3 regions of the Streptomyces sp. NPDC032126 genome follow, and region 3 is predicted to be linked to each of the others. Evidence: predicted binding sites of a transcription regulator. Region 3 holds the regulator's gene; each other region holds the start of a gene.

Region 1 (9,573 bases), on a different contig from region 3:
TGGAGCGGCCATGGCTCATGCCCTCCAGGACCTGGATCTCACGGGCGGTGAGCGTCGGCGCCGCGCCCATCTCGGCCGACCGCAGCCGCCGGGGGGCGAGCCGCCAGGTCGGGTCGGCGAGCGCCTGGGTCACGGTGGCCCTCAACTCGGCGCGGGAGGCGTCCTTGTGGAGGTATCCCCGGGCGCCGGCGGCGACGGCCAGGGCCACGCCGTCCAGGTCCTCGGCGACCGTCAGCATGATGATGCGCGCGCCGGGGTCGGCGGACAGCAGTCGCCGTACGGTCTCGACGCCGCCCAGGCCGGGCATGCGTACGTCCATCAGAATCAGGTCCGAGCGGTCGGCGCCCCAGCGGCGGAGGACTTCCTCGCCGTTGGCCGCCGTCGTCACGCGCTCGACGCCGGGCACGGTCGCGACCGCGCGGCGCAGCGCCTCTCGGGCAAGCGGGGAGTCGTCGCAGACGAGGACGGAAGTCATGGCCGTCCTCCGCAGCTGATGCGCGTCACCTTGTGCCTCCAGGCTGGTACGAATCGTCACCTGTGCGGTCGACCGTCTCGGACGCCTGCCCGAGCGCTTGTGTTTTCAACCGCCTCCGCACTCTCAACGACGGTCACTCGAAAGAGTTACGGGGCTGCGTGCACTCTTCGGCACTCTACGTGAGGGTGCGGACACAGCGGAGGCAGCCGCGCGGACCCTCAAGCTTTCATCACAACCCATGCCCCATTCAGCCCTATTTCTTCCCTTTAGCTGGTGTCTGAGGCTAGATTCGCAATGAGTCATATTTTCATCTCCTTAGATCGTAGTTGTACGGTCGTGGGCACCGTATCCGCTCAGAACGGCTACAAGGGGTCACGCAATGGCAGATTTCTCCCGCCTTCCCGGACCGAACGCGGACCTGTGGGACTGGCAGCTCCTGGCTGCCTGTCGCGGGGTGGACAGCTCGCTCTTCTTCCATCCGGAGGGCGAGCGCGGCGCGGCCCGGAGCGCTCGCGAGAACTCGGCCAAGGAGGTCTGTATGAGGTGCCCGGTCCGCGCACAGTGCGCGGCACATGCGCTGGCGGTGCGCGAGCCGTACGGCGTGTGGGGTGGCTTGACCGAGGACGAGCGCGAAGAGCTCATGGGGCGGGCACGCAACCGCCTCGTGACAGCATCGGCGTCAGGCATGCGGGACGTCGCTTCGAACAACTGAAGGAACGTTTCCCCAGGTCGGAGGGCGTGCATTCGCACGCCCTCCGCTTCTCACTGCCGGAAGACGCTTCTCACTGCCGGACGGCCGCCCGCTCCAGTTCGGTCAGCGTCGCCGCCACCGCCGGGACCTGGGCCAGGTCCGGGAGCGTCAGCGCCACGATCTCCCGCCGCACCGCCGGTTCCAGCCGCACCGTCCGCACCCCGCGCGGCCGTACGGACGCGACGGCCAGCTGGGGCAGCACCGCCACGCCGAGGCCCGCGCCCACCAGCCCGACCACCGCCGGATAGTCGTCGGTCGCGAAGTCGATACGGGGCGTGAAGCCCGCGCGCTCGCACACCTCCACCAATTGCCCCCGGCAGCGCGGACAGCCCGCGATCCAGGGCTCCTCGGCGAGGTCGCCGATCGACACGGTGTCCGCGGCGCCGGCGCGGGCCAGCCGGTGCCGTTCGGGCACCAGGCCGACCAGACGGTCCGTCAGCAGGGGCCGTACGACGAGGTCGTCCCACTCCCCCGGGCCGCCCGCCGTGTTCTCGTAGCGGAAGGCGAGCGCGATGTCGCAGTCGCCGGCCCGCAGGGTGTCCACGGACTCGGGGGGTTCGGCCTCCTCCAGGGAGACGCGGGTGCCGGGGTGGGCGGCGCGCAGGGCGGCCAGGGCCGTGGGCACCAGGGTCGAGCTGCCGCTGGGGAAGGACACCAGCCGCACCCGGCCGGCCCGCAGCCCGGCGATCGCGGCGACCTCCTCCTCGGCGGCCGTCAGCCCGGCGAGGATGCCGGCCGCGTGCCGCACGAGGGCCTCACCCGCCTGGGTGAGGCGCATCTCGCGGCCGCTGCGCACCAGCAGGGGCGTGCCGACGGATGCCTCCAGGGCCTTCATCTGCTGGCTGACGGCCGGCTGGGTGCAGCCCAGCTCGCGCCCCGCCGCGGAGAAGGACCCGGTGGTGGCGACGGCACGCAGGACGCGCAGATGACGGGCCTCGATCACCCTTCGAGCATAAGGGAGGCTTGGGTGTCCGCGCGAATAGTGCCTCGTCGCTTTGACCTCAGGGTGCGGGCGGATCCCGTGCGGCGGGTGAGGCGCCGCACCCGGAGTCCCTGGCGGCGGCCGCAAGTACGTCGAGCGGAACGGCGGCTGAGGCCCTGTCACCGCCGCGGTGAGGGCCGGACGCGGGGAGCGGACGGGCCGCTTCCGGGTCACTACGCTGCTGCCATGACAACGGCTCTGATTACGGGATCGACCGCGGGGATCGGTGCCGCGTTCGCGCGGCGGCTCGCGGCGGACGGCCACGATCTGGTCCTGGTGGCGCGGGACACCCAGCGGCTGCGGGAGCAGGCCACCGAGTTGCACGACCGGCACGGCATCGAGGCGGAGGTGCTGACCGCCGACCTCGCGACCGACGAGGGCATCGAGGCGGTCGCCGCCCGGCTGGGCGATCGCCGCAGCCCTGTCGACCTGCTGGTCAACAACGCGGGCTTCGGCAACAAGGGCCGCTATCTCGACGTACCGATGGCCGATGAGCTGCGGATGCTGAAGGTGCACTGCGAGGCGGTGCTGCGGCTGACGTCGGCCGCGGCGGAGGCGATGCGCGAGCGCGGGCGCGGCGGGGTCGTCAACGTGGCGTCGGTCGCGGCCTTCGTGCCGCGCGGGACGTACGGCGCGTCGAAGGCGTGGGTCGTGCAGTTCACGCAGGGAGCCGCGAAGGACCTGGCGGGGGCCGGCGTACGGCTGATGGCACTGTGCCCCGGTTTCGTGCGGACGGAGTTCCACGAGCGGGCCGGGATGGGCACGGACAACATCCCCGGCTGGATGTGGCTGGACGCGGACAAGCTGGTCGCGGCGGCGCTGCACGATCTGGCGCGCGGCCGGACCGTGTCGATCCCGGACCCCCGCTACAAGGTGCTGATGGGCGCGGCCAAGCTGGTGCCGCGGGGCATGCTGGGCGGGATCAGCTCGAAGACGGGGCGCAAGTACGGCCCCCAGTGAGCGGGTGACGCCAGGCCTCCGGTGGGAAGATGGGCTTGGACATACCGGACCCGGGGGGACCGGAGGCGGCGCCATGACGTTCGTACAGATCATCGACTGCAAGACCAGCCGGTTCGACGAGATGAACCGGCTGATGGACAGGTGGGTCGAACAGACCAAGGGGAAGCGGACCGCGACGCACGACATCATCGGCAAGGACCGGTCGGACGCGTCGCACTACATCGAGATCGTGGAGTTCCCGTCGTACGAGGAGGCGATGCGGAACTCGAATCTGCCCGAGACCGACCGCATCTTCCAGGAGATGGTCGCGCTCTGCGACGAGATGCCGACGTTCACCGATCTGGACGTCGTACGGGACGAGAACCTGAACGTCGAGACCGTCCGGCGGTTCTTCGCGCTGCTGGCGGCGCCCGGTGAACTGCCCTCCCTCGACGAGGTGCTCATCGAGGACTACCACGACCATGACCCGGCCAACGAGCAGGACACCATGGGCATGGACGCGATCCGGCGCGAGATCGAGATGTGGAGGAGCGGCTTCGACTTCACGTTCACTCTCGACGACCAGTTCGCCGAGGGCGACCGGGTCTGTACGCGCTGGACGTGGGACGGCATCCACAAGGGTGAGTTCATGGGACTCCCGTCCACCGGGCGGAAGGTCTCCATGACCGGGTGCACCATCCACCGCTGCGCCCCGGACGGGAAGATCACCGAGGGCTGGTGGCAGTACGACCGGCTGGGGATGATGGGCCAGCTCGGGGCACTGGACGCACTGGAGCGGTAGGGGACGGCGAACGGCCGAGGCCCGGCACCCCTTGTCTGCAGGGTGCCGGGCCTCGGCTCGGCGTGGCTACCGACCTACGTCAGTGGGCGTGGCCGTGGGAGTGACCGGCCGCGGCCGGCTCCTCCTCTTCCTTCTTCTCGACGACCAGGGTCTCGGTCGTGAGCAGCAGGGAGGCGATGGAGGCCGCGTTCTCCAGGGCGGAGCGGGTGACCTTCACCGGGTCGATGACGCCCTGCTTGACCAGGTCGCCGTACTCGCCGGTGGCGGCGTTGTAGCCGCTGCCCTTCTCCAGCTCGGCGACCTTGGAGACGATGACGTAGCCCTCCAGGCCCGCGTTCTCCGCGATCCAGCGCAGCGGCTCGACGGCGGCGCGGCGGACGACGGAGACACCGGTGGCCTCGTCGCCGGTCTTGTCGAGGTTGCCCTCCAGGACCTTGACGGCGTGGACCAGCGCGGAGCCACCACCGGAGACGATGCCCTCCTCGACCGCGGCGCGGGTCGCGGAGATGGCGTCCTCCAGACGGTGCTTCTTCTCCTTCAGCTCCACCTCGGTGGCGGCGCCGACCTTGATCACGCACACGCCGCCGGCCAGCTTCGCGAGGCGCTCCTGGAGCTTCTCGCGGTCCCAGTCGGAGTCGGTGTTCTCGATCTCGGCCTTGATCTGGGCGACGCGGCCCTGCACGTCCTCGGAGCCGCCGGCACCGTCGACGATCGTGGTGTCGTCCTTGGTGACGGTGACGCGGCGGGCGCTGCCGAGCACGTCGACGCCGACCTGGTCGAGCTTGAGGCCGACCTCCTCGGAGATGACGGTGGCGCCGGTCAGGATCGCCATGTCCTGGAGCATCGCCTTGCGGCGGTCACCGAAGCCCGGGGCCTTCACGGCGACCGCGTTGAAGGTGCCGCGGATCTTGTTGACGACCAGGGTCGACAGGGCCTCGCCCTCGACGTCCTCGGCGATGATCAGCAGCGGCTTGGAGGAGTTGGTCTGGATGACCTTCTCCAGCAGCGGCAGCAGGTCGGCGATCGAGGAGATCTTGCCCTGGTTGATCAGGATGTAGGGCTCGTCGAGGACGGCCTCCATGCGCTCCTGGTCCGTGACGAAGTACGGCGACAGGTAGCCCTTGTCGAAGGCCATGCCCTCGGTGAAGTCCAGCTCCAGACCGAAGGTGTTGGACTCCTCGACGGTGATGACACCGTCCTTGCCGACCTTGTCCATCGCCTCGGCGATGAGCTCGCCGACCTGCTGGTCCTGGGCGGACAGCGCGGCCACGGCGGCGATGTCGGACTTCTCGTCGATCGGGCGGGCGGTGGCGAGGAGGTCCTCGGAGACGGCCGCCACGGCCGCGTCGATGCCCTTCTTCAGGGCGGCCGGAGAGGCACCGGCGGCGACGTTCTTCAGGCCCTCGCGCACCAGCGCCTGGGCGAGCACGGTGGCGGTGGTGGTGCCGTCACCCGCGATGTCGTTGGTCTTGGTCGCCACCTCCTTCACCAGCTGGGCGCCGAGGTTCTCGTACGGGTCCTCGATCTCGACCTCACGGGCGATCGTGACACCGTCGTTGGTGATGGTGGGGGCGCCGAACTTCTTGTCGATGACGACGTTGCGGCCCTTGGGGCCGATCGTCACCTTGACCGTGTCGGCCAGCTTGTTGACGCCGCGCTCGAGGGCGCGACGGGCGTCCTCGTCGAACTTCAGGATCTTCGCCATGACAGCGTGAGCCCTCTCGGAAATCTGTGAGTGGTAAAAGAACTGCGCCCCGGCGCCCGGCTCATCGATCGATCGCGGGTGCCAGGGCGCAGCTGGAAGCAAAAGCCTGAGGAGAACTACTTCTCGATGATCGCGAGGACGTCGCGAGCCGAGAGGACGAGGTACTCGTCGCCGTTGTACTTCACCTCGGTGCCGCCGTACTTGCTGTACAGGACGATGTCGCCGACCTTGACGTCGAGCGGCAGGCGCTCGCCGTTCTCGAACCGGCCCGGGCCCACGGCGAGGACGGCGCCCTCCTGGGGCTTCTCCTTCGCGGTGTCCGGAATGACCAGGCCGGAGGCCGTGGTCTGCTCGGCGTCGAGCGGCTGGACCACGATGCGGTCCTCAAGCGGCTTGATGGCAACCTTGGAGCTGGCGGTCGTCACGATCCGACCTCCCCCTTCGGAGATCTCACGGGGTTAACTGTCTGAGGTGGCGACCAGGTGGATCCGTCGTCGCGGGTGCCGGACCTGCCCGTCGCGTTGTTGGCACTCTCCACTGGGGAGTGCCAGAGCCGAGACTATGACCGTGATTAGCACTCGGTCAAGCGGACTGCTAATGCCGGCGGCGCGTCGGCCGGATTCCCGGTCTACAGGTAGTCCTCCAGGCGGCCCACCCTCAGCCCCTGCTCCCGGACCGTCCGCAGCAGCCGTGCCGTGCGCTCGCGCGGTCCGGGGCCGGTCAGCTCGTCGGGGTCGACGGCGATGACGTCGCCGGGCAGGAGGCGGTGGGTGCCCCGGGTGAAGGTCAGATCGGTGGGGCCCATCGCGGCGCGCCACAGCACCACCGCCCGGATGCCGCAGTCGGCGGCCGCGCGCAGGGTCGTCGTGTCGTACGTGCCGTAGGGCGGGCGGAAGAGGCGGGGGCGGGTGCCGAAGCGGGAGCTGAGCTTCTGCTGCTGGCCGCAGATCTCGGTGCGCTGGCCGGCGTACGGCAGCCCGCGCAGGGCCGCGTGGTCGAGGGTGTGGTTCTGCAGGGAGGCGCCGGCCGCGCGCAGGCGGGCGAAGTGGGGGTAGCCGGGGCCGGCCACGCTGTCGGTCAGGAACATGCTGACGGGGAGCCGGTGTTCGCGGACCAGGTCGACGAAACGCGGGTCGCGGTCGGCGCCGTCGTCGTAGGTGAGGAAGACGACCCGGTCGGTGGTGCGGACGTGGTCGACCACCGGGGGGAGGCGGTACGGGGGGCGGTCCTGGGGGGCGTGTGCGGGGAGGCCTTGTGGGGGGACGGTGTGTGCGGGGGCCCCATGTTCGCGGGCGCCGTGTGCGGGGGCGCCATGTGCGGGCGCGCCATGTGCGGGCGCGCCATGTACTCGCTGGGCGGCCTTCTTGCCGAGTCGTTCGATCGGGGCCATCGGCTGGGCGCAGCCGGTCAACGCGGCGGCCAGCAGCAGGATGGCGACCAGCCCCCGCCACCTCACAGGTAGTCCTCCAGCCGCGCGACCGCGTACCCCTTCGCCGTGACCTTGTCGAGGAAGCGGCGGACCATGTCGGGCATCGTGCCCTTCCAGTCGCCCCGTCCCCGGAAGTGGGTGAGGACGATGTCGCCGGGGTGGAGGTCGCGGTCCCCCTCGCGGTACTCCCAGTGGTCGACGAAGACCTCCTCGTCCCACAAGGGGGCGTACCTCACCCCGCACGCCTTGGCGGCCCGCAGCGTGTCCTGGTCGTAGTTGCCGTAGGGCGGGCGGAAGAGCAGCGGGCGCTTGCCGAAGTGCTCGCGCAGCACGTCCTGCATGCCGCAGATCTCGCGCTTCTGGCGGGCGTAGGACAGCGCCGGCAGATAGGGGTGGTGGAGGGTGTGGTTGTTCAGGACGGTCCCGCTGTCCTGCATCTTCTTGAAGTAGCCGTAGTCGTCCTTGATCAGGTAGTCGGACAGGAAGGCGATGTACGGCACCTTCAGCTCGCTCATCATCCGCAGGAACGCCGGGTCCTTCTCGGCGCCGTCGTCGATGGTGAGGAAGACGACCTTGTTCTTGGTGGGGACGGTCGTGAAGACGGGCGGCAGGCCCAGTTCCTCGTGGTCGTCGACCTCGAAGCCCTCGCGGGTGGTGATGTGCGGTTTCCTCGCGGGGGGCGCGGGGGCGAGCAGCGGGACCCTCTTGAGCCCCCAGTGCCGGGCCGTGGCCACCCGGGCGGCCTGCGCGGCCCGCAGCCGCTCGGCGGCCGCCTTCAGGGCGCCGGCCGCGCGGTCCTGGGCGTTCCGCTCGACCTGCTGGCCTCCGGCGGGCCGCGCGCCCGCGTCGCCCCGGCCGCACCCGGAGGCCAGGGCGGCGGCGGCGAGGACGGCGACCCCGCCGCGCACGGCGGCCCGTCGGGACGCGGCCCGATAATTGGCTTTTCGTACGACTGCTCCCATGGCGCCGGATCCTCGCAGCCGCGCCCCCGCACACCGCCCCGACACCGCGACACCCCCCACACCATCCCCCGACTGGCCCACACACCGCCCGGCGCCGGAACCGCCCCACATGGCGACCGGCGTCGGGCCCACCCGGCAGCGACCCACACAACGACGGACGCCCAGCCCGCCCCCGGCGCCCGCCGGGCCGAGCCCCGGCAACCGCCCCCCCCACACCCACCAACACCCGGGCCCAACCCCGGTCGGCGTCCCGTAGCAGCGGCGGCTGGCTGACAATGGCCCCGTGAACGACCTCGATTCCCTGTTGACCGATGAGGGCCGTGTCCTGCTCGACGAGGTGCGGGGCACCAGCCCCGCCGACGAGCTGGCCGTCGCCACCCGGCTGCGCCGTGACCATCCCGCCGGACTCGTCTCCGCGGCCCTCGGGCAGGCGCGGCTGCGGCAGCGGGCGGTGGCGAAGTTCGGTGCCGGGGACGCCGAGCGGATGTTCTTCACGCCGAACGGGGTCGAGCAGTCGACCCGGGCGAGTGTCGCCACGTACCGCGCCGAGCGGCTGAGGTCCCTCGGTGTGGCCTCGGTCGCCGACCTGTGCTGCGGGATCGGCGGCGACGCCATCGCCCTCGCCCGGGCCGGCATCCGCGTCCTCGCCGTGGACCGCGACCCGGTGACCGCGGCGACCGCGCGGGCCAACGCCGAGGCGCTCGGCCTCGCGGACCTCATCGACGTACGGGAGGCCGATGTCACGGAGGTCGACACGGCCGGTTACGACGCCGTCTTCGTGGACCCCGCCCGGCGGGGCGGCCGGGGCCGCGTCTTCGATCCGGAGGCGTACTCACCGCCCCTGTCCTGGGCGGTCGACACCGCCCGGAAGGCGCCGCGCGCCGCACTGAAGATCGCCCCGGGTATCCCGCACGAGGTGATCCCCGCCGAGGCGGAGGCCGAGTGGATCTCCGACGGCGGGGATGTGAAGGAGGCGGTGCTGTGGTTCGGCACCGAGCCGGGCGCCGTACGGGCCACGCTGCTGCCCGGCCCCCGCACCCTCCTCGGCGCGGGCCTGCCGAACCCGCCCGTCCGCCCCCTCGGCCGCTACCTCTACGAGCCCGACGGCGCCGTCATCCGGGCCCACTTGGTCGCCGACGTCGCCGAACAGCTGGACGGCGGACTGCTCGACGAGACCATCGCGTACATCACCGCCGACGCCCTGCGGCCGACGCCGTACGCCACGCCGTACGAGATCACCGACCAACTCCCCTTCAATGTGAAGAAGTTGAAGGCACTGCTGCGGGAGCGGGAGGTCGGGGTGCTGACCGTGAAGAAGCGGGGCTCGGCGGTGGAGCCGGAGGAGCTGCGCAAGAAGGTCAAGCCGCAGGGGCCGCACGCGGCGACGGTGTTCCTCACACGAGTGGCGGGCGCCCCGACCATGCTGGTCGGAACGCCCGCCACCGTCTGACGCCGATCAGGCCGTCAGTCGTCCTCGTAGAGGTCCTCCGGCAGGAGGTGCCTGGCTTCCGCCAGGAGCCGCTCCACC
Region 2 (9,573 bases), on a different contig from region 3:
GTGCCCCGAGTGAGCCCCGGAAGCTCAAGCCGAAAAACGCCCGAGGGCGGCACCCCCAGCCGTGGCTGTGGGTGCCGCCCTCGGTCCGTAGGACGGTTGATCGAACCAGAGGTCGATCAGAAGTCCATGTCACCGCCCGGCATGCCGCCGCCGGCCGGGGCCGCGGCCTTCTCCGGCTTGTCGGCGATGACGGCCTCGGTGGTGAGGAAGAGCGCGGCGATGGAGGCCGCGTTCTGCAGCGCGGAGCGCGTCACCTTCGCCGGGTCGATGATGCCCTCGGCGACCAGGTCGACGTACTCGCCGGTCGCGGCGTTGAGGCCGTGACCCGGGGTCAGGTTGCGGACCTTCTCCACCACGACGCCGCCCTCGAGGCCGGCGTTGACGGCGATCTGCTTCAGCGGGGCCTCGAGGGCCAGCTTGACGGCGGCGGCACCGGTGGCCTCGTCGCCCTCCAGCTCCAGCTTCTCGAAGACCTGGGAGGCCTGCAGCAGGGCCACGCCACCACCGGCGACGATGCCCTCCTCGACGGCCGCCTTGGCGTTGCGCACGGCGTCCTCGATGCGGTGCTTGCGCTCCTTGAGCTCCACCTCGGTGGCGGCACCGGCCTTGATGACGGCCACGCCGCCCGCGAGCTTCGCCAGGCGCTCCTGGAGCTTCTCGCGGTCGTAGTCCGAGTCGCTGTTCTCGATCTCGGCGCGGATCTGGTTCACGCGGCCCGCGACCTGCTCGGAGGAGCCGGCGCCGTCGACGATGGTGGTCTCGTCCTTGGTGATGACGACCTTGCGGGCCTTGCCCAGCAGGTCGAGGGTCGTGTTCTCGAGCTTGAGACCGACCTCCTCGGAGATGACCTCGCCGCCGGTGAGGATGGCGATGTCGTTCAGCATCGCCTTGCGGCGGTCGCCGAAGCCCGGGGCCTTGACGGCGACGGACTTGAAGGTGCCGCGGATCTTGTTGACGACCAGGGTCGACAGGGCCTCGCCCTCGACGTCCTCGGCGATGATCAGCAGCGGCTTGCCCGACTGCATGACCTTCTCCAGGAGCGGGAGCAGGTCCTTCACGTTCGCGATCTTCGAGTTCGCGATCAGGATGTACGGGTCGTCGAGGACGGCCTCCATACGCTCCATGTCGGTCGCGAAGTAGGCGGAGATGTAGCCCTTGTCGAAGCGCATGCCCTCGGTGAGCTCAAGCTCCAGACCGAAGGTCTGCGACTCCTCGACGGTGATGACGCCTTCCTTGCCGACCTTGTCCATGGCCTCGGCGATGAGCTCGCCGATCTGGGTGTCGGCGGCGGAGATGGAGGCCGTGGAAGCGATCTGCTCCTTGGTCTCGACATCCTTCGCCTGCTCCAGGAGGGCGGCGGAGACGGCCTCGACGGCCTTCTCGATACCGCGCTTCAGAGCCATCGGGTTGGCACCGGCGGCCACGTTGCGAAGGCCCTCGCGGACCAGCGCCTGGGCGAGGACGGTGGCGGTGGTCGTACCGTCGCCGGCGACGTCGTCCGTCTTCTTGGCGACTTCCTTGACCAGCTCGGCGCCGATCTTCTCGTACGGGTCCTCGAGCTCGATCTCCTTGGCGATGGACACACCGTCGTTGGTGATCGTGGGGGCGCCCCACTTCTTCTCGAGGACGACGTTGCGGCCCTTGGGGCCGAGCGTCACCTTCACGGCGTCCGCGAGCTGGTTCATGCCGCGCTCGAGGCCGCGCCGCGCCTCCTCGTCGAACGCGATGATCTTGGCCATGTGAAGTGGTCCCTCCAGGACTGGGGGTGATTCCTTCGGACCGCGCCCGCGCCCGCGACGGACGGCCTGCCTGCCTCGTGGTTCCTTGCCCCACCCGGCCTGCGGGCCTCACCGACCCGGTCCTTCTTTGTCACTCTCACCTTCAGAGTGCTAACGCCAATGATTAGCACTCGCCCCTGCCGAGTGCAAGCGCCTCTCGCAGAGGGACCCCCTGCGGCCCACGTGTCGGCGGCTCCCCGGCCGGCTCCGGGCAGCGCGAAGGGCCCGCACCCATGACGGGTGCGGGCCCTTCGCGGAAATGAATGTTCAGGCGGTGACGCGAACCATGTCGGCCTGCGGGCCCTTCTGGCCCTGCGAGATCTCGAACTCGACCCGCTGGCCCTCTTCCAGGGTGCGGTAGCCGTCCATCTGAATCGCGCTGTAGTGGACGAAGACGTCCGCACCACCGTCGACCGCGATGAAGCCGTACCCCTTCTCCGCGTTGAACCACTTGACGGTGCCCTGAGCCATGCCTAACTCCCCTATTACTGGCCCTTGCACAGATCCACACTTCGCGGATCCGGGTCAGACCTCACCCCCCAGTCTTGGTTGGGGGCGTGCGCCGGAACGCGTCGACCGCGGCTGAATGTATCTGTCCAACTGCCGTCTGCAACAGGTCAATCGGACGAGAATTCTGGGCACGACAGGCCCGGAATGTGGGGACAATTGCCCTGACTTCGGGTCAAGTCGGGCCCCACAAAGGGAACAAAAGCCGCGAAAGAAGCGCACAGTTTGGCTACTTCTTGTCGGGTGTAAGGCAGAAATCAAGGGCTTCCAACCGGGGGGCCGGGAGCGCGTTCCCCAACTGTACCGCGCTCAATCACACAGAATTGCCCCCTCCGCTTCTCTCACGGAGGGGGCAATTCGATGAACTCTCGGTAACTCCCGTTACCGAAGGTAATGATCAGCCGCCCGCGACGGCCGGGATGATGGAGACACCCGCGCCGTCCGGGGTCGCCGTCTCCAGGCCCTGCTCGAAACGCACGTCGTCGTCATTGACGTAGACGTTCACGAACCGGCGCAGCCTGCCCTGGTCGTCGAGCACCCGTGCGGCGATGCCGGTGTGGTTCTTCTCCAGGTCGGCGATGACCTCGGCGAGGGTCGCCCCCTCCGCGGAGACCTCGGCCCGACCGCCCGTGTAGGTGCGCAGGATGGTGGGGATGCGGACGTTGACGCTCATGCGAGGCCAGCCTCTCGGAAGGAGTCCAGGTTCGGGCGGATGGTGGCGGTGAGGCCGGTGCCGGCCACCGCGTCGAGGGTCTTGAGGCCGTCACCGGTGTTCAGTACGACGGTCGTGAGCGTGGGGTCGAGAAGACCGTTCTCGATGAGCTTCCTCGTCACACCCACCGTCACACCGCCGGCGGTCTCCGCGAAGATCCCCTCGGTCCGCGCCAGCAGCTTGATCGCGTCCACGACCTGCTCATCGGTCACGTCCTCCACCGCACCACCGGTACGGCGGGCGATGTCGAGCACATAGGGGCCGTCCGCCGGGTTGCCGATCGCCAGCGACTTGGCGATGGTGTTCGGCTTCTGGGGCCGCACCACGTCGTGCCCCGCCTTGAAGGCCACCGACACCGGCGAGCACCCCTCGGCCTGCGCGCCGAAGATCTTGTACGGCCGGTCCTCGACGAGCCCGAGCTTGATCAGCTCCTGGAGCCCCTTGTCGATCTTGGTGAGCTGGGAGCCGGAGGCGATCGGCACCACCAGCTGGTCGGGGAGCCGCCAGCCGAGCTGCTCGCAGATCTCGTACGCCAGCGTCTTGGAGCCCTCGGCGTAGTACGGCCGCAGGTTGACGTTGACGAAGCCCCAGCCCTCGCCGGCCGGGTCGCCGATCAGCTCCGAGCAGAAGCGGTTCACATCGTCGTAGTTGCCCTCGATGCCGACGAGTTCGCCGCCGTAGATCGCGGCCATGACGACCTTGCCCTGCTCCAGGTCGTGCGGGATGAACACGCAGGAGCGGAAGCCGGCGCGGGCGGCGGCGGCGCCGACGGCACCGGCCAGGTTGCCCGTGGAGGAGCAGGAGAGGGTCGTGAAGCCGAAGGCCCGCGCGGCCTCCAGCGCCTGGGCGACGACGCGGTCCTTGAAGGAGTGCGTCGGGTTGCCGGAGTCGTCCTTCACATACAGCCCGCCGGTCACTCCCAGCTCGCGCGCCAGGTTGTCGGCCTTGACGAGCTGGGTCCAGCCGGGGTTGATGTTGGGCTTGTCGGCCACGTCGGCCGGGACCGGCAGCAGCGGCGCGTACCGCCAGATGTTCGCGGGGCCCGCCTCGATGCGCTTGCGGAGCTCCTCGCTGTCGTACGCGGAGAAGTCGTAGGCGATCTCGAGCGGGCCGAAACACTCCTCGCACGCGAAGACCGGGCCGAGCGGCACGCGGTGGCCGCACTCGCGACAGCTCAGCGCCGCGGCGGGACCGAGGTCTACGGTGGAATCAGTGGTGCTTGCAACAGTCTGCGCAGCCATGTGAGGCGAGGCCCTTTCTCCTCATCTTCCTCACGACGCACCTCGCCGTGAGACGGATTTGGCACCTTCCCTAGCCGGGAGCCTCGCGGAACGATCAAACACTGATCTACGAGAACCGACTGGAGGGTTGCCGGGGCTTCATCGGGCCGTGTCCCTCTGCCCCTCTGGATGAGCGGTATGAACTTTTTGGGCGCCGACATCCACCGACATGCGATGGTCATCAGCGTTGTTCAAGACTGTAACCGACGGCCAGGACAGTTGAGAGAGTCGTCCGAACCGCGAGACAACCCGTGAGGAGCCGCTGACTGTGCTGGAAGAAGTCGAGCGCTGGCTGGCCACCCGCTCCTGGTCCGTCGCCGATCGCCCGCTCCATCGGGTCATGGCGGCCAAGCGCGCCACCGGGCAGACCGTGTCCGTCGTGCTCCCCGCGCTGAACGAGGAGGAGACGGTCGGGGACATCGTCGCCGTGATCCGCCACGACCTCATGCGGCAGGTGCCGCTGGTCGACGAGATCGTCGTCGTCGACTCCGGATCCACCGACCGCACCTCCGAGGTCGCCGCCGCCGCGGGTGCCCGGGTCGTCCACCGCGACGACATCCTGCCGCGCATCCCGGCCCTGCCCGGCAAGGGCGAGGTGCTGTGGCGGTCCCTGCTGGTCACCACCGGGGACATCGTCTGTTTCATCGACGCCGACCTGAAGGAGTTCTCCTCCGACTTCGTCACCGGGATCGTCGGCCCGCTGTTCACCGACCCGGGCGTGGATCTCGTCAAGGGCATGTACGACCGTCCGCTGGCCGGCGCCGCGGGCCAGGGCGGCCGGGTGACCGAGCTGATGGCCCGCCCGCTGCTGAACATGCACTGGCCGCAACTGGCCGGTTTCGTGCAGCCGCTCGGCGGCGAGTACGCGGCCCGCCGCGGCCTGCTGGAGCAGCTGCCCTTCCCCGTCGGCTACGGCGTGGAGCTGGGCATGCTGGTGGACGCCCTGCACCTGGTGGGTCTGGACGCCCTGGCGCAGGTCGACGTGGGGGTGCGCAAGCACCGTCACCAGGACGGGCAGGCGCTGGGCCGGATGGCGGCGGCGATCTACCGCACGGCCCAGCTCCGGCTGGCCCGCGGTCACCTCGTCCGCCCCTCCCTCACCCAGTTCGAGCGGGGCGAGGAGGGCTTCGAACCCCGCACGTACTCCGTCGACACGGAGGAGCGGCCGCCCATGGTGGAGATCGCCGAGTACGCCGCCCGCAAGGTGGCCTGAAGCCGGTACGTCTCCGTATACGGTCGCCCACCGAGCGGAACCGTACGTTTGAGCGTTTCGCGGTAGGGCTAAGTTGAGGCGTATGGCTTCCACGCACGGCGCTGAGGTGCTGGTCGCGTCCAATCGCGGCCCGGTTTCGTACGGAGTGCGGGAGGACGGCTCGCTCACGGCCAGACGCGGCGGGGGCGGGCTGGTCTCCGGGCTGTCGGCGATCGGGCCGGAGGCCGGCGCGCTCTGGGTGTGCGCCGCGCTGTCCGACGGCGACCGGGAGGCGGTACGGCGCGGGGTGGCCGAGCCCGGCACCCGCATGCTGGCCGTCCCCGCCGACGTGCTGGAGGACGCCTACAACGGCATCGCCAACTCCGTCCTGTGGTTCATCAACCACATGCTGTACCAGACCCCGCTGGAGCCGGTCTTCGACGCGGAGTTCCGGCGGCGGTGGGCGTCGTACGAGCGCTACAACCGCGCCTTCGCGGAGGCGCTGGCGCAGGAGGCGGCGCCGGGCGCGGCCGTCCTCGTCCAGGACTACCACCTCTGTCTGGTCCCCGGGATGCTCCGTGACCTGCGCCCCGACCTGCGCATCGGTCACTTCTCGCACACGCCGTGGGCGCCGGTGGAGTATTTCGAGATCCTCCCGGAGGACATCCGCGGGCAGCTCGTGTGGGGGATGCTCGGTGCGGACCAGCTCGGCTTCCTGACCTATCGCTGGGCGCGTGCCTTCATGGCCTGCGCCGAGGCCACCGGCCGGGGCGACATCACCCTGAGCTGGCCGGCGGGCGACCCGGTCAAGACCGTCGAACACCTGCGTGACGGCGTCCCTCCGGTGCGCAGGACCCGGATCGGTGTGTACGGGCTCGGCGCCGACGCCGAGTTCCTGCGCGCCCGCTCCCACCAGCCGGACGTGGAGGAGCGGATCGCGGAGCTGCGGGAGGAGATCGGCGGCGAGGGGGACCGCAGGACGATCGTCCGGGTCGACCGCACGGAGCTGTCGAAGAACATCGTGCGGGGCCTGCTGGCGTACCGGCAGCTCCTGGAGGACCACCCGGAGTGGCACGAGCGGGTCGTCCATGTGGCCTTCGCCTACCCCTCCCGCCAGGACCTGGCCGTCTACCGCGACTACACGGCCGAGGTGGCGCGAGTGGCGCAGGAGATCAACGAGCGCTACGGCACCCCGGGCTGGACCCCGGTCCTGCTGAACCTCAAGGACGACTTCGCCCGCTCCCTCGCCGCGTACCGCCTCGCGGACGTGGCCCTCGTCAACCCGATCCGGGACGGCATGAACCTGGTCGCCAAGGAGGTCCCGGTGGTGTCGGACGGGGGCTGCGCGCTGGTGCTGTCGCGGGAGGCGGGGGCGTACTGGGAGCTGGGCGACGACGCGATCGTGGTGAACCCCTACGACATCCTGGAGACGGCCGACGCGCTCCACGAGGCCCTGACGATGAAGCCGGAGGAGCGCGCCGAACGCTCGAAGAGACTCGCGGCGGCGGCGACGGCCCTGCCCCCGGCGCAGTGGTTCCTGGACCAGCTCGAGGCGCTGCGCGCGATTCAGCCGAGCTGAGCGGCGAGGTCCCGCAGCAGTGCGACGACCCCGGCCGGGCCGTCGACGACCAGGTCGGCGCGTTCGGACAGTTCGGTGACCTCGGCGCTGCCGCTGCACACGAGCAGCCCGGGCACGCCGTCGGACCGCAGCTTCTCCACGGCGGCGAAGGCGGGCAGGTCCCCGAGATCGTCCCCGGCGTAGACGACGACCCCGGCGCCGACCTCCCGTACGAACCGGGTCAGCGCGACGCCCTTGTCCATCCCGGGCGGCCGCAGCTCCAGCACCATCCGCCCCGGCTCGACGACCAGTCCGTGCCGGGCGGCGAGGGCGGTCAGGGGCTCGCGGAGCGCGTCGAACACCCCCTGGGGATCGGGCGCCCTGCGGGTGTGCACGGCGATGGCCCGCCCCCCTTTCTCCTCGACCCACACCCCGGTGCCCTCGACGACGCCGGGCAGCTCCTCGCGGACGGCGGCGACACCGGGATGCGGGTCGGGGGCGGTGATCTCCCCGGTGCGGGCGTCCCATCGTTCGGCCCCGTAGTGCCCGAGCACATGCAGCCGCTCCAGGCCGCCGACCCCGCCGAACCCCCCGTGGCGCACGGCGACGTCGGCGGGCCGCCCGGTCACGACGGCGACGGCGGCGACGTGTGGCGCGAGCGAGGCCAGCACGGGCACGGCATCGGGATGGGCCCGGGCGCTCTCGGGATCCTCGACGATGGGCGCGAGGGTCCCGTCGAAGTCGAGGGCGATCAGAGCGGACCGGGGCCGCGCGAGAAGGGCGTCGAGGGCGTCGCGCCCGGCGGAGGTGACGGGAGTAGGCAGAGTTCCCATGGGTTCGACCATAGAGGGGTCATCGCTCCGAACGCCGGGTCTCCCGGACTCTCCTCAGCCGATTGACCGTAACCGGGTCCATGGCCAGCGCCCGAGGGTCGTCCAGCAGCGCGTTCAGCAGCTGGTAGTAGCGCACGGGAGCGAGCCCCAGCTCTTCCCGTATGGCCCGCTCCTTGGCGCCCGGACCGGCAAAACTGCGCCGCTCCATGGCGAGAATCCGCTCCAGCTCCATACCCGCACGCTAGCTCACCCGGTGGCGGAGCTGTCCGCCGTCATCGCCTCGGTCTGCAACTCGCTCAGCACCGACGCCGGGCTGCCCCCCGGGGCCACGGCGGAGCCGATCCGCTTCTTCACGTCCGCGCTGACCGCCGCCCAGGACGTCCGCCCCACGGGGTACAGCTCGGACAGCGCCAGCTCGTCGAGGAACGGCTTGAGGTCCTGGTCCTCGGCGGCGGAGGCCATGACCTCGCTGGCGGAGGTGGTCACCGGCAGCAGGTCGTACTCCCGCGAGAAGGCGAGGACGTTCTCCTCGTCGTAGACGAAGTCGAGGAAGTCGCCGATCTGCTCGGCGTGGCCGTTCTGCTTGAACGCGGTCATCCAGTCGGCGACGCCCATGGTCGACCGGCTGGGCCCCTTCTTCCCGGGCATCGGCACCATGCCGAACTTCACGCCCTTCTTCGCGGCCATCTTCATCAGCGAGGGATGTCCGTTGAGCATGCCCACCCGGCCGGCGGCGAAGGCGGCGAAGGCGTCGGCGCGGTTCAGCTTGGCGGGCGCGACCGGGCCGGTGAGGCCCTTGTCGACCAGTTCGTTCTTCAGCCAGCTGAAGGTGTCGACGTTCTCGTCGGAGTCGATGCTGTAGCCCCCGACGAGCGAGGTGTAGCCGCCCCCGCCGCTCAGCAGCCACTGCATGGTCTCGGCCTGGGCCTCCTCGGGGCCGAGGGGCAGGGCGTACGGGTACGTCACGCCCTCGTCCTTGAGCTTGGCGGCGGCGGAGGCGAGCTCGGCCCAGGTGGTGGGGGGCTTCAGCCCGGCCCGGTCGAAGAGGGTCTTGTTGTAGAACAGCAGCCGCGTGGAGGCGGCGAAGGGCATGCCGTACTCGGTTCCGTTGACCTCGCCGGCCTTGGAGAGCTGGGAGACGAAGTCGGCCTGGACGGGGATGGAGAGCAGCTCGCCGGCCTTGTAGAGGCGGCCCTCGGCCGCGTAGTCGGCGTAGGCGCCGATCTGCGCCATGTCGGGCGCCTTGCCGGCGTCGACCAGCCGGCGGACCTCGCGGTCGACGTCGTTCCAGGAGCGGACGGTGACCTCGACGTGGACGTCGGGGTGCTTCTCCTCGTACGCGTCGACGATCTTCGCCCAGTACTTCTCGGAGCTGTTGGCCGCGCTGTCGCCGTAGTCGGCGGCGACCAGGGTCAGGGTGGTGTCGCCGTCGCTCCCGGTCACGCCGCAGCCGCCGAGGACCGCCGTCATTCCCAGCGCGGACACCACCGCGATCGTCCCTGTCCGCGCCCGCATGGCCCGCCGCTGCACCGCTGTCTCCCCTGTCACTTCTGTCGCTTGTGTCGCTTCTGCCTGTGATCGGACCCCGCTGATCCACACCCGGGGTCCGTATAACGGAATAAGGTCTACACCACGCAAGTGGACTAGACCTCTTGCGGGTCCTCGGGCCACACTGTCCCCCGTGAGACATGTCATCGCCCTCGACGTGGGCGG
Region 3 (9,573 bases):
CGGGGACCACGCCTCGTACGCCGACGACCCGTACGACGACCACGCGTACGACGGGGACCCGTACGACGACGCCTACGCCGACGACCGCCCCCTCGGCGTCTTCGGGCTCGCCCCCGAGGAGCCCCGGCCCGGCAGCGAGCGCGAGTGGCTCAACCGGGGCGCGCTCTCCTTCCTCGCCGAGGCGTCCGACCTGCTCGCCGGTCAGCTCGACGAGGACCTGGTCGCCGCCCTCACCGGCCAGCTGCTGGTGCCGCGCCTCGCCGACTGGTGCGCGGTGTGGCTGGAGGACGAGGTGGGCGGCCGCGGCTGGGGCGACGGCGCCGGAGGGGCGGGACTGCGGCTCGCCCGTGTCTGGCACGGCGACGAGAGCCGCCTCGAAGAGCTGCGCCGCGCCCTGGAGAAGGACCCGCCGCACCTCACCGAGACACCCCTGTCCGGCCCCGCCACCCACCCGTGGCCCGGCGAGGCGCTGGAGGAGACGGGGACGGCGCTGGCGTACCGGCTGATCGCGGGCGGGCGGCCGCTGGGCACGCTGGTCATCGGGCGGGCCGGCCTCCTGCGCTTCCCCGACGAGGTCACCGGGCTGGTCGAGGACCTCGGCCGACGGGTGGCGCTGGCGATCGGCGCGGCCCGCCAGTACGCCCGGCAGGCCACCATCAGCGCCGTCCTCCAGCGCGGGCTGCTGCCCGGCGCGGTCGCCGAGATCCCCGGCATGCGCAGCGCCCTGGTCTACGAGCCGTGTGAGCGGGGCGGGCCCAGCGGCGACTTCTACGACCTGTTCCCGGCCGGCGACGGCCGCTGGTGCTTCGCGGTCGGCGACGTCCAGGGCAAGGGGCCGGAGGCGGCCGTCGTGATCGGGCTGGCCCGCCCCTGGCTGCGGCTGCTGGCCCGCGAGGGGTACGGCGTCGCCGACGTCCTCGACCGCCTCAACCAGCTGCTCCTCGACGACGCGACCGAGGCGGCCGACGCGGCGGCCCGCGCCTTCGTCGGCCCGGCCGGTCCGATGGACGGCCCGCAGACCCGCTTCCTGTCGCTGCTCTACGGGGAGCTCGTCCCGTTCCCCGGCGGGGTGCGCTGCACGCTGGCCTCGGCCGGCCATCCGCTGCCGCTGGTCCTCGGGCCCGACGGCGACGTCCGTACGGCCGCGCACCCGCAGACGCTGCTCGGGGTCGTCGAGGACGTCATGTACACCAGCGAGACCTTGGAGCTGCGGGCCGGCGAGACCCTGCTGTGTGTGACGGACGGCATCACCGAGCGGCGCTCGGGCTCCCGCCAGTTCGACGACGGCGACGGCCTCGCCCACGCGCTGGCCGCCTGCGCGGGCCTGAACGCCGAGCAGATAGCGGACCGGATCCGGCGTGAGGTGCACGACTTCGGAGGGCGCCCGCCCGAGGACGACCTGGCGCTGCTGGTGCTCCAGGCGGAGTGAGCGGCCCTACGGGACCGGGTACGGGGCGACTACGGGACCGAGTGGGGGCGACCACGGGACCGGGTACCGGCCGCGTACGGGACAATGGGGGACATGCCCTCCGCACTCCCCGACGGCGAGCCCGTCCCCGCCGACGGCGCGCTGCCCGCGTCCGCGCTGGCCGGGGCCGCCGACCGGCCCCTCGGCTTCTATCTGCACGTGCCGTACTGCGCGACCCGCTGCGGCTACTGCGACTTCAACACCTACACCGCGACCGAGCTGCGCGGCACCGGCGGTGTCCTCGCCTCCCGCGACAACTACGCCGAGACCCTGATCGAGGAGATCCGCCTGGCCCGGAAGGTCCTCGGCGACGACCCGCGTCCGGTCCGCACGGTCTTCGTCGGCGGCGGTACGCCGACGCTGCTGGCGGCGGGCGATCTCGTACGGATGCTGGGGGCGATCCGCGACGAGTTCGGGCTGGCGGCCGACGCCGAGGTCACGACGGAGGCGAACCCGGAGTCGGTCGACCCGGCCTACCTGGCGACGCTCCGGCAGGGCGGCTTCAACCGGATCTCCTTCGGGATGCAGAGCGCGAAGCAGCATGTGCTGCGCGTGCTGGACCGGACCCACACGCCGGGGCGCCCGGAGGCCTGTGTGGCGGAGGCGCGCGCGGCGGGCTTCGAGCACGTCAACCTGGACCTGATCTACGGCACGCCGGGGGAGTCGGACGACGACTGGCGGGCGTCCCTGGACGCGGCGATCGGAGCGGGCCCCGACCATGTCTCGGCGTACGCGCTGATCGTCGAGGAGGGCACGCAGCTGGCCCGGCGGATCCGCCGCGGCGAGGTGCCGATGACGGACGACGACGTGCACGCGGACCGGTATCTGATCGCGGAGGACGCGTTCGCGGCCGCCGGGTTCGACTGGTACGAGGTCTCGAACTGGGCGACCTCCGAGGCCGGACGGTGCCTCCACAACGAGCTGTACTGGCGCGGCGCGGACTGGTGGGGCGCGGGGCCGGGAGCGCACTCGCATGTGGGCGGGGTGCGCTGGTGGAACGTGAAGCATCCCGGCGCGTATGCCGCGGCGCTGGCCTCCGGCCGCTCTCCGGGGGCGGGGCGTGAGGTGCTGTCGGAGGAGGATCGGCGGGTCGAGCGGATTCTGCTGGAGCTGCGGCTGCGCGAGGGCGTGCCCCTGTCGCTGCTGTGCGAGCAGGGCCTCAAGGCGTCCCACAGGGCTCTGTCGGAGGGGCTGCTCCAACAGGGCCCCTACGACGAGGGACGGGCCGTGCTGACCCTGCGGGGGCGGTTGCTGGCGGATGCGGTGGTGCGGGACCTCGTGGATTAGGTGCCTAAGGGGGTGCCGGGTTCTGTTGAGTGGCGGCTGCGGGTGCGTTGTGGCTTGTCGCGCAGTTCCCCGCGCCCCTAGGTGGGTGCAGTGCACCTTCCTATTCCGTGACGAAGTCGATCAGCTCTTCCACGCGCCCCAGCAGCTCCGGCTCCAGGTCCTTGTAGGAGTTCACCCGCTTCAGGATCGCCTGCCAGACCGCGCCCGTGTTCTCCGAGGGCCAGCCCAGCGCGCGGCACACGCCCGTCTTCCAGTCCTGGCCGTGCGGGACGCGGGGCCATGCCTCGATGCCCAGGGACGACGGCTTCACCGCCTCCCAGATGTCGATGTACGGGTGGCCCACGACGAGCGCGTGGTCGCTCGTGACCTGCTGGGCGATGCGCCATTCCTTCGTGCCGGGGACCAGGTGGTCCACCAGGACGCCCAGGCGCGCGTCCGGGCCGGGGGAGAACTCCGCGACGATCGACGGGAGGTCGTCCACGCCCTCCAGGTACTCCACGACCACGCCCTCGACGCGCAGGTCGTCGCCCCACACCTTCTCGACGAGTTCCGCGTCGTGCCGGCCCTCGACGTAGATGCGGCCGGCGCGGGCCACGCGCGCGCGTGCGCCGGGGACGGCCACCGAGCCGGACGCGGTACGGGTGGGACGTACCGGCGCGGCGGAAGGCCTCACGAGCGTCACCGTCCGGCCCTCCAGCAGGAAGCCCCCCGGCTCAAGGGGGAACACCCGGTGCTTGCCGAAGCGGTCCTCCAGGGTCACCGTGCCGGCCTCGCAGCGGATCACCGCGCCGCAGAAACCGGTGGCCGGTTCCTCCACCACCAGGCCCGGGTCGGCGGGGACCTCGGGCACCGGCTTGGGCTTCTTCCACGGCGGGGTCAGGTCGGGTGAGTACTGGCGCATTCGGATGACGATAGGACCAGTGGATGCCGGCTCAGCGCGACACGCCGAAGCGCTCGGCGAGGGCGTCCCGTTGCCGTCGTACGAACCCGGCGTCCACCAGCGCGCCGTGACCCGGCACGTACACCGCGTCCTCGCCGCCCAGCGACAGCAGCCGGTCCAGTGCCGCCGGCCACTGCGCCGGTACTGCGTCCGGGCCCGCCTGGGGTTCGCCGGACTCCTCGACCAGGTCGCCGCAGAACACCGTCTCCCGTTCGCCGGGGATCAGGACCGCGAGGTCGTGGGACGTGTGGCCGGGGCCGACGTTCGCCAGCAGGACCTCGCGGCCGCCGCCCAGATCCAGGGTCCACTCCCCGGAGACCAGATGGCGGGGGGTGACCAGGGCGTCCGCCGCCTCCTCGGCCGCCGCCTCGTCCAGGCCCTGACGGACCGCGTCGGCGCGCAGCTCCTCCGCCTCGCGCGCCAGCAGGGCGTCCAGCCCCACCGCGCCGAACACCTCCGCGCCCGCGAACGCCGCCGCCCCGAAGACGTGGTCGAAGTGGGGGTGGGTGAGAGCGAGATGGGTCACACGACGGCCGGCGAGCTCCTCGGCCTCGTACCGCAGCCGCGCCCCCTCCGCCACGCTGGAACCCGGGTCGATCAGCAGTACGCCCGCCGCCCCGACGACGAGTCCCACCGTGCAGTCCCAGCCAGGCAGCCGGCGGCGCCCCACGCCGGACGCGATCCGCTCCCATCCCAGCTCTTCCCAAGTCACCGTCATGCGGCGAGGCTAACGGTACGGCCGCGAGGCGGAGACCGGCCTTGCCCAGGGAGTACCCCACCGCCGTACACTGGCGGGTAGCCCTGGCACTCGGAAGGGCAGAGTGCCAGGCGGGATGCCACGGGACATGACATCTGGAGGTGGACGCGGATGCTGAGCGAACGACGGCTGCAGGTGTTGCGCGCCATCGTTCAGGACTACGTCGGCACCGAGGAGCCGGTGGGCTCCAAGGCGCTCACCGAGCGGCACAACCTCGGCGTCTCCCCGGCCACCGTGCGCAACGACATGGCGGTGCTGGAGGACGAGGGCTTCATCGCGCAGCCGCACACCAGCGCCGGGCGGATTCCGACGGACAAGGGCTACCGGCTGTTCGTCGACAAGCTGGCCGGCGTCAAGCCGATGACCGGGCCCGAGCGTCGGGCGATCCAGAACTTCCTCGACGGCGCCGTCGATCTCGACGACGTCGTGGCCCGCACGGTGCGGCTGCTCGCGCAGCTCACCCGGCAGGTCGCCGTCGTGCAGTACCCGTCCCTGACCCGTTCCACCGTGCGCCATGTCGAGCTGCTGTCGCTCGCTCCGGCGCGCCTGATGCTCGTGCTGATCACGGACACCGGGCGGGTGGAGCAGCGGATGGTGGACTGCCCGGCTCCGTTCGGCGAGACCTCGCTCGCCGATCTGCGGGCGCGGCTGAACAGCCGGGTCGCCGGCCGTCGCTTCACGGACGTTCCGCGTCTCGTGGAGGACCTGGCCGACGCCTTCGAGGTCGAGGACCGCGGCACGGTCTCGACGGTGCTCTCCACCCTTCTGGAGACGCTCGTCGAGGAGAACGAGGAGCGGCTGATGATCGGCGGCACCGCCAATCTCACCCGCTTCAACCATGACTTTCCCCTCACCATCCGGCCCGTCCTGGAGGCCCTGGAGGAGCAGGTCGTGCTCCTTAAACTCCTGGGCGAGGCGGGGGATTCGGGCATGACCGTGCGCATCGGGCACGAGAACGCCTACGAGGGACTCAACTCCACGTCGGTGGTGTCGGTGGGCTACGGTTCGGGCGGCGAGGCAGTCGCCAAGCTCGGCGTGGTCGGCCCGACCCGCATGGACTACCCGGGAACGATGGGAGCGGTACGCGCAGTGGCACGGTACGTCGGACAGATCCTGGCGGAGTCGTAGGTGGCCACGGACTACTACGCCGTTCTCGGCGTGCGTCGCGACGCGTCGCAGGAAGAGATCAAGAAGGCCTTCCGGCGGCTCGCGCGCGAGCTGCACCCGGACGTCAACCCGGATCCGAAGACCCAGGAGCGGTTCAAGGAGATCAACGCCGCCTACGAGGTGCTGTCGGACCCGCAGAAGAAGCAGGTCTACGACCTCGGCGGCGACCCCCTCTCGCAGTCCGGCGGCGCCGGCGCGGGCGGCTTCGGGGCCGGTGGCTTCGGCAACTTCTCCGACATCATGGACGCCTTCTTCGGCACGGCGTCCCAGCGGGGGCCGAGGTCGCGGACGCGGCGCGGCCAGGACGCGATGATCCGGCTGGAGGTCGACCTCGACGAGGCGGCCTTCGGCACGACCAAGGACATCCAGGTCGACACGGCGATCGTCTGCTCCACCTGTAGCGGTGAGGGCGCCGCGCCGGGCACGTCCGCCCAGACGTGTGACATGTGCCGTGGTCGCGGTGAGGTGTCCCAGGTGACCCGGTCCTTCCTGGGCCAGGTCATGACGTCCCGCCCCTGCCCCCAGTGCCAGGGCTTCGGCACGGTCGTCCCGACGCCGTGCCCGGAGTGCGCGGGCGACGGCCGGGTCCGCTCCCGGCGCACCCTCACGGTGAAGATCCCGGCCGGTGTCGACAACGGCACGCGGATCCAGCTCGCCGGTGAGGGCGAGGTCGGCCCCGGCGGCGGTCCCGCCGGTGACCTGTACGTCGAGATCCATGAGCTGCCGCACGCGATGTTCCAGCGGCGCGGGGACGACCTGCACTGCACGGTGACCATCCCGATGACGGCCGCGGCCCTCGGCACCAAGGTGCCGCTGGAGACGCTGGACGGCATGGAGGAGGTCGACATCCGGCCCGGTACCCAGTCCGGCCAGTCGATCCCGCTGCACGGCCGGGGCGTCACCCATCTGCGCGGCGGCGGCCGGGGCGATCTGATCGTCCACGTTGAGGTCCAGACCCCGACGAAGCTCGACCCGGAGCAGGAGCGGCTGCTGCGCGAGCTGGCCAAACTCCGGGGCGAGGAACGCCCCCAGGGCCAGTTCCAGCCGGGTCAGCAGGGGTTGTTCTCCCGGCTGAAGGACGCGTTCAACGGCCGCTGACGAGCGCCGGGGACGGGGTGTGGTCCACCGGGTTTCCGGTGGGCCAGGCCAAGGGAAGCCCGGGTTCGGTGTTGTCCGGAGGACGTGACAACATGCCGTCATGTCCTCCGCACTGACCGATCTCTTCCCTCTGCCGATCGTGCAGGCCCCCATGGCGGGCGGTGTCTCCGTGCCCGGCCTCGCCGCCGCCGTCAGTGAGGCGGGCGGGCTCGGTTTCCTGGCCGCTGGGTACAAGACCGCCGACGGGATGTACCAGGACATCAAGCAGCTGCGCGGGCTGACCGGCCGCCCCTTCGGCGTGAACCTCTTCATGCCGCAGCCGGAGTACGCCGAGTCGGGCGCGGTCGAGCTCTACGCCCATCAGCTCGCCGGCGAGTCCGCCTGGTACGAGACCGAGCTGGGCGACCCCGACAGCGGCCGCGACGACGGCTACGACGCCAAGCTCGCGGTGCTGCTCGACAACCCGGTACCGGTGGTCTCCTTCCACTTCGGCGTGCCGAGCCGCGACGCGCTCGACTCGCTGCGCCGCGCCGGCACCCTCACCCTGGTCACCGCGACGACCGCCGAGGAGGCCCTCGCGGTCGAGCGGGCGGGCGCCGACGCGGTGATCGTGCAGGGCGTCGAGGCCGGCGGCCACCAGGGCACCCACCGGGACGTCCCGGAGAACGACGGCGCCGGCATCGGTCTGCTCTCCCTGCTCGCCCAGGTCCGCGAGACCGTCGGCATCCCGCTGGTCGCCGCGGGCGGCATCATGCGCGGCGGCCAGATCGCCGCCGTCCTCGCGGCGGGCGCGTGCGCGGCGCAGTTGGGCACCGCGTTCCTGGCCACGCCCGAGTCCGGCGCGAGCGCCGTGCACAAGCAGGCGCTGACCAACCCGCTCTTCGCCCGCACCGAGCTGACCCGCGCCTTCTCCGGCCGCCCGGCGCGCGGCCTGGTCAACCGCTTCCTGCGCGAGCACGGGCCGTACGCGCCCGCCGCCTACCCGGAGGTCCACCACCTCACGGCCCCGCTGCGCAAGGCGGCCGCCAAGGCGGGCGACGCGCAGGGCATGGCGCTGTGGGCGGGGCAGGGTCACCGGATGGCCCGCGATCTGCCCGCCGGGCAGCTGGTGGAGGTGCTGGCCGCCGAGACCGACGCGGCCGTGACAGCGTTGTCGCGCGGATCCTGGCATGGATCCTCGCTTGGAGCTTCGCGCGGATCTTCGTCGGAGGAGGAGCGATGACGGCACCGGTGTTCGTGGTCGAGTCGTTCGACGGGCCCGCCCTCAGCGGCGGCGAGTTCGTCCTGGAAGGAGCCGAGGGCCGGCACGCCGTGTCCGTGAAGCGGCTGCGGCCCGGCGAGGAGGTCGTCCTCACCGACGGGCGCGGCCGCTGGGCGCAGGGCGTCGTCACGGCCACCGAGGGCAAGGACCGCCTGGTGGTCGGCGGCCTGGACGACGTCACCGAGGAACCCCCGGAGCAGCCCCGGATCACCGTGGTCCAGGCGCTGCCCAAGGGCGACCGCGGTGAGCTGGCCGTGGAGACGATGACCGAGGTCGGTGTCGACACGATCGTGCCGTGGCAGGCGGCGCGCTGCATCACCCAGTGGAAGGGCGAGCGCGGCCAGAAGGCCCTCGCCAAGTGGCGGGCCACGGCCCGGGAGGCGGGCAAGCAGTCCCGCCGGGTGCGCTTCCCGGAGGTCGCGGACGCGGCAACGACCAAGCAGGTTGCGGCACTTCTCGCCAAAGCCGACTTCGCCGCCGTGCTGCACTCCGACTTCGAGCACAGCAGCGCCGCCCTCGCCACCGCCGAACTCCCCACCGAGGGCGAGATCGTGCTGGTCGTCGGCCCCGAAGGGGGCGTCGCCGCCGACGAGTTGGCGCAATTCGCGGAGGCGGGCGCGAAGACGTTCGTGCTCGGACGTACGGTGCTGAGGACATCGACCGCCGGTACGGCGGCGGCCGCCCTGCTCCTCGGCCGCACCGGCCGCTGGTCCTGAACCCAGGGGGGACACCGTGGAACTCGCCCAAGTACGGCTGCTCGTCACCGACTTCGCCGCCTGCTACCACTTCTACGCCGACGTCCTCGGCCTCAAGCCGCAGTCGGGGGCGGTGCACGGGCCGTACGAGAAGTTCAGCCCGGCCACCGGTTCGGCGGGGATCGCCATCCAGGACCGGGCGATGATGGCGGAGATCCTGGGCGAACTCGGCGAGGAGGCCAACGGCCACCGCTCCCTGGTCGCCCTGCGCGTCGACGACCTGGACGCCTACTGCGCCCAGATCGCCGCCCGGGGCGCCACCCTGATCCACGGCCCCGCCTCCGTGTCCGACCGCATGCGCGCCGCCCACCTCAAGGATCCCGAGGGCAACGTGGTGGAACTTCAGGAGTGGCTGCTGCTGCGCGGATAGCTCCGCTGGTGGGGCCGTATTTCGGCTTCGGGTCCGTTGTGGCTGTATGCGCCCTACCCGCTCGTGCCCGTGAGTGGCAGGCTGCGTGCATGGTTGGTCGCGTTCGGGCTCTTGGGGTGGCCGGGGTCGCTGTGGTGGGGCTCTTCGGGGTCGTCGGGTGCGAGCCCGGGGGGCCGGGGGCGGTGTCCGTGGCGTACACGACCGACCAGGCCGCGACGCGCGAGATCCAGCAGCACGACGTCAAGGTGAACTGGCTCAACTGCACGGGCCAGTACGGCGACGGCGAGAAGATCGTCACCATCGACTGCCGGGGCCGGACCGGCGACGACCGGAACATCACCGTCAAGGGGAAGGTCACCCGGGCCGTCGACGGGGCCTGTGTGCGCGGGGATCTCACCGCCGAGGTCGGCAACAAGCAGCTGTTCCATGTGAGCGGGCTCGGCGACTGCAAGTCGGCGAGCCCCTCGCCG

What was found. The regulator HrcA, encoded in region 3, represses chaperone genes, less so after heat shock. The targets are predictions, from matches to a motif close to TTNGCACTCNGNNNNNCNGAGTGCNAA.
Region 1: the regulator HrcA is predicted to act here: its motif matches at 6,226-6,252, upstream of groES (co-chaperone GroES).
Region 2: the regulator HrcA is predicted to act here: its motif matches at 1,903-1,929, upstream of groL (chaperonin GroEL).

What each region holds. Positions count from the first base shown of each region.
Region 1 covers NZ_JBVIMA010000006.1:277,016-286,588, reverse strand. Annotated here, with positions in the region: gene ACZ5NW_RS23740 (response regulator transcription factor) at 1-475, opposite strand, end outside; gene ACZ5NW_RS23735 (WhiB family transcriptional regulator) at 855-1,187, shown strand; gene ACZ5NW_RS23730 (LysR family transcriptional regulator) at 1,258-2,169, opposite strand; gene ACZ5NW_RS23725 (SDR family NAD(P)-dependent oxidoreductase) at 2,395-3,168, shown strand; gene ACZ5NW_RS23720 (ester cyclase) at 3,242-3,949, shown strand; gene groL (chaperonin GroEL) at 4,029-5,654, opposite strand; gene groES (co-chaperone GroES) at 5,771-6,079, opposite strand; gene ACZ5NW_RS23705 (polysaccharide deacetylase family protein) at 6,283-7,044, opposite strand; gene ACZ5NW_RS23700 (polysaccharide deacetylase family protein) at 7,107-8,045, opposite strand; gene ACZ5NW_RS23695 (class I SAM-dependent methyltransferase) at 8,329-9,495, shown strand; gene ACZ5NW_RS23690 (hypothetical protein) at 9,510-9,573, opposite strand, start outside.
Region 2 covers NZ_JBVIMA010000012.1:20,348-29,920, forward strand. Annotated here, with positions in the region: gene ACZ5NW_RS33975 (hypothetical protein) at 1-13, shown strand, start outside; gene groL (chaperonin GroEL) at 117-1,739, opposite strand; gene ACZ5NW_RS33985 (cold-shock protein) at 2,046-2,249, opposite strand; gene ACZ5NW_RS33990 (MoaD/ThiS family protein) at 2,683-2,958, opposite strand; gene thrC (threonine synthase) at 2,955-4,238, opposite strand; SAM riboswitch class I at 4,257-4,413, opposite strand; gene ACZ5NW_RS34000 (glucosyl-3-phosphoglycerate synthase) at 4,546-5,490, shown strand; gene ACZ5NW_RS34005 (alpha,alpha-trehalose-phosphate synthase (UDP-forming)) at 5,573-7,048, shown strand; gene otsB (trehalose-phosphatase) at 7,036-7,860, opposite strand; gene ACZ5NW_RS34015 (DUF3263 domain-containing protein) at 7,880-8,092, opposite strand; gene ACZ5NW_RS34020 (ABC transporter substrate-binding protein) at 8,107-9,375, opposite strand; gene ACZ5NW_RS34025 (ROK family protein) at 9,542-9,573, shown strand, end outside.
Region 3 covers NZ_JBVIMA010000002.1:922,176-931,748, reverse strand. Annotated here, with positions in the region: gene ACZ5NW_RS12695 (SpoIIE family protein phosphatase) at 1-1,429, shown strand, start outside; gene hemW (radical SAM family heme chaperone HemW) at 1,523-2,755, shown strand; gene ACZ5NW_RS12685 (DUF3097 domain-containing protein) at 2,856-3,656, opposite strand; gene ACZ5NW_RS12680 (MBL fold metallo-hydrolase) at 3,688-4,413, opposite strand; gene hrcA (heat-inducible transcriptional repressor HrcA) at 4,564-5,580, shown strand; gene dnaJ (molecular chaperone DnaJ) at 5,581-6,717, shown strand; gene ACZ5NW_RS12665 (nitronate monooxygenase) at 6,818-7,939, shown strand; gene ACZ5NW_RS12660 (16S rRNA (uracil(1498)-N(3))-methyltransferase) at 7,936-8,694, shown strand; gene ACZ5NW_RS12655 (VOC family protein) at 8,711-9,103, shown strand; gene ACZ5NW_RS12650 (hypothetical protein) at 9,292-9,573, shown strand, end outside.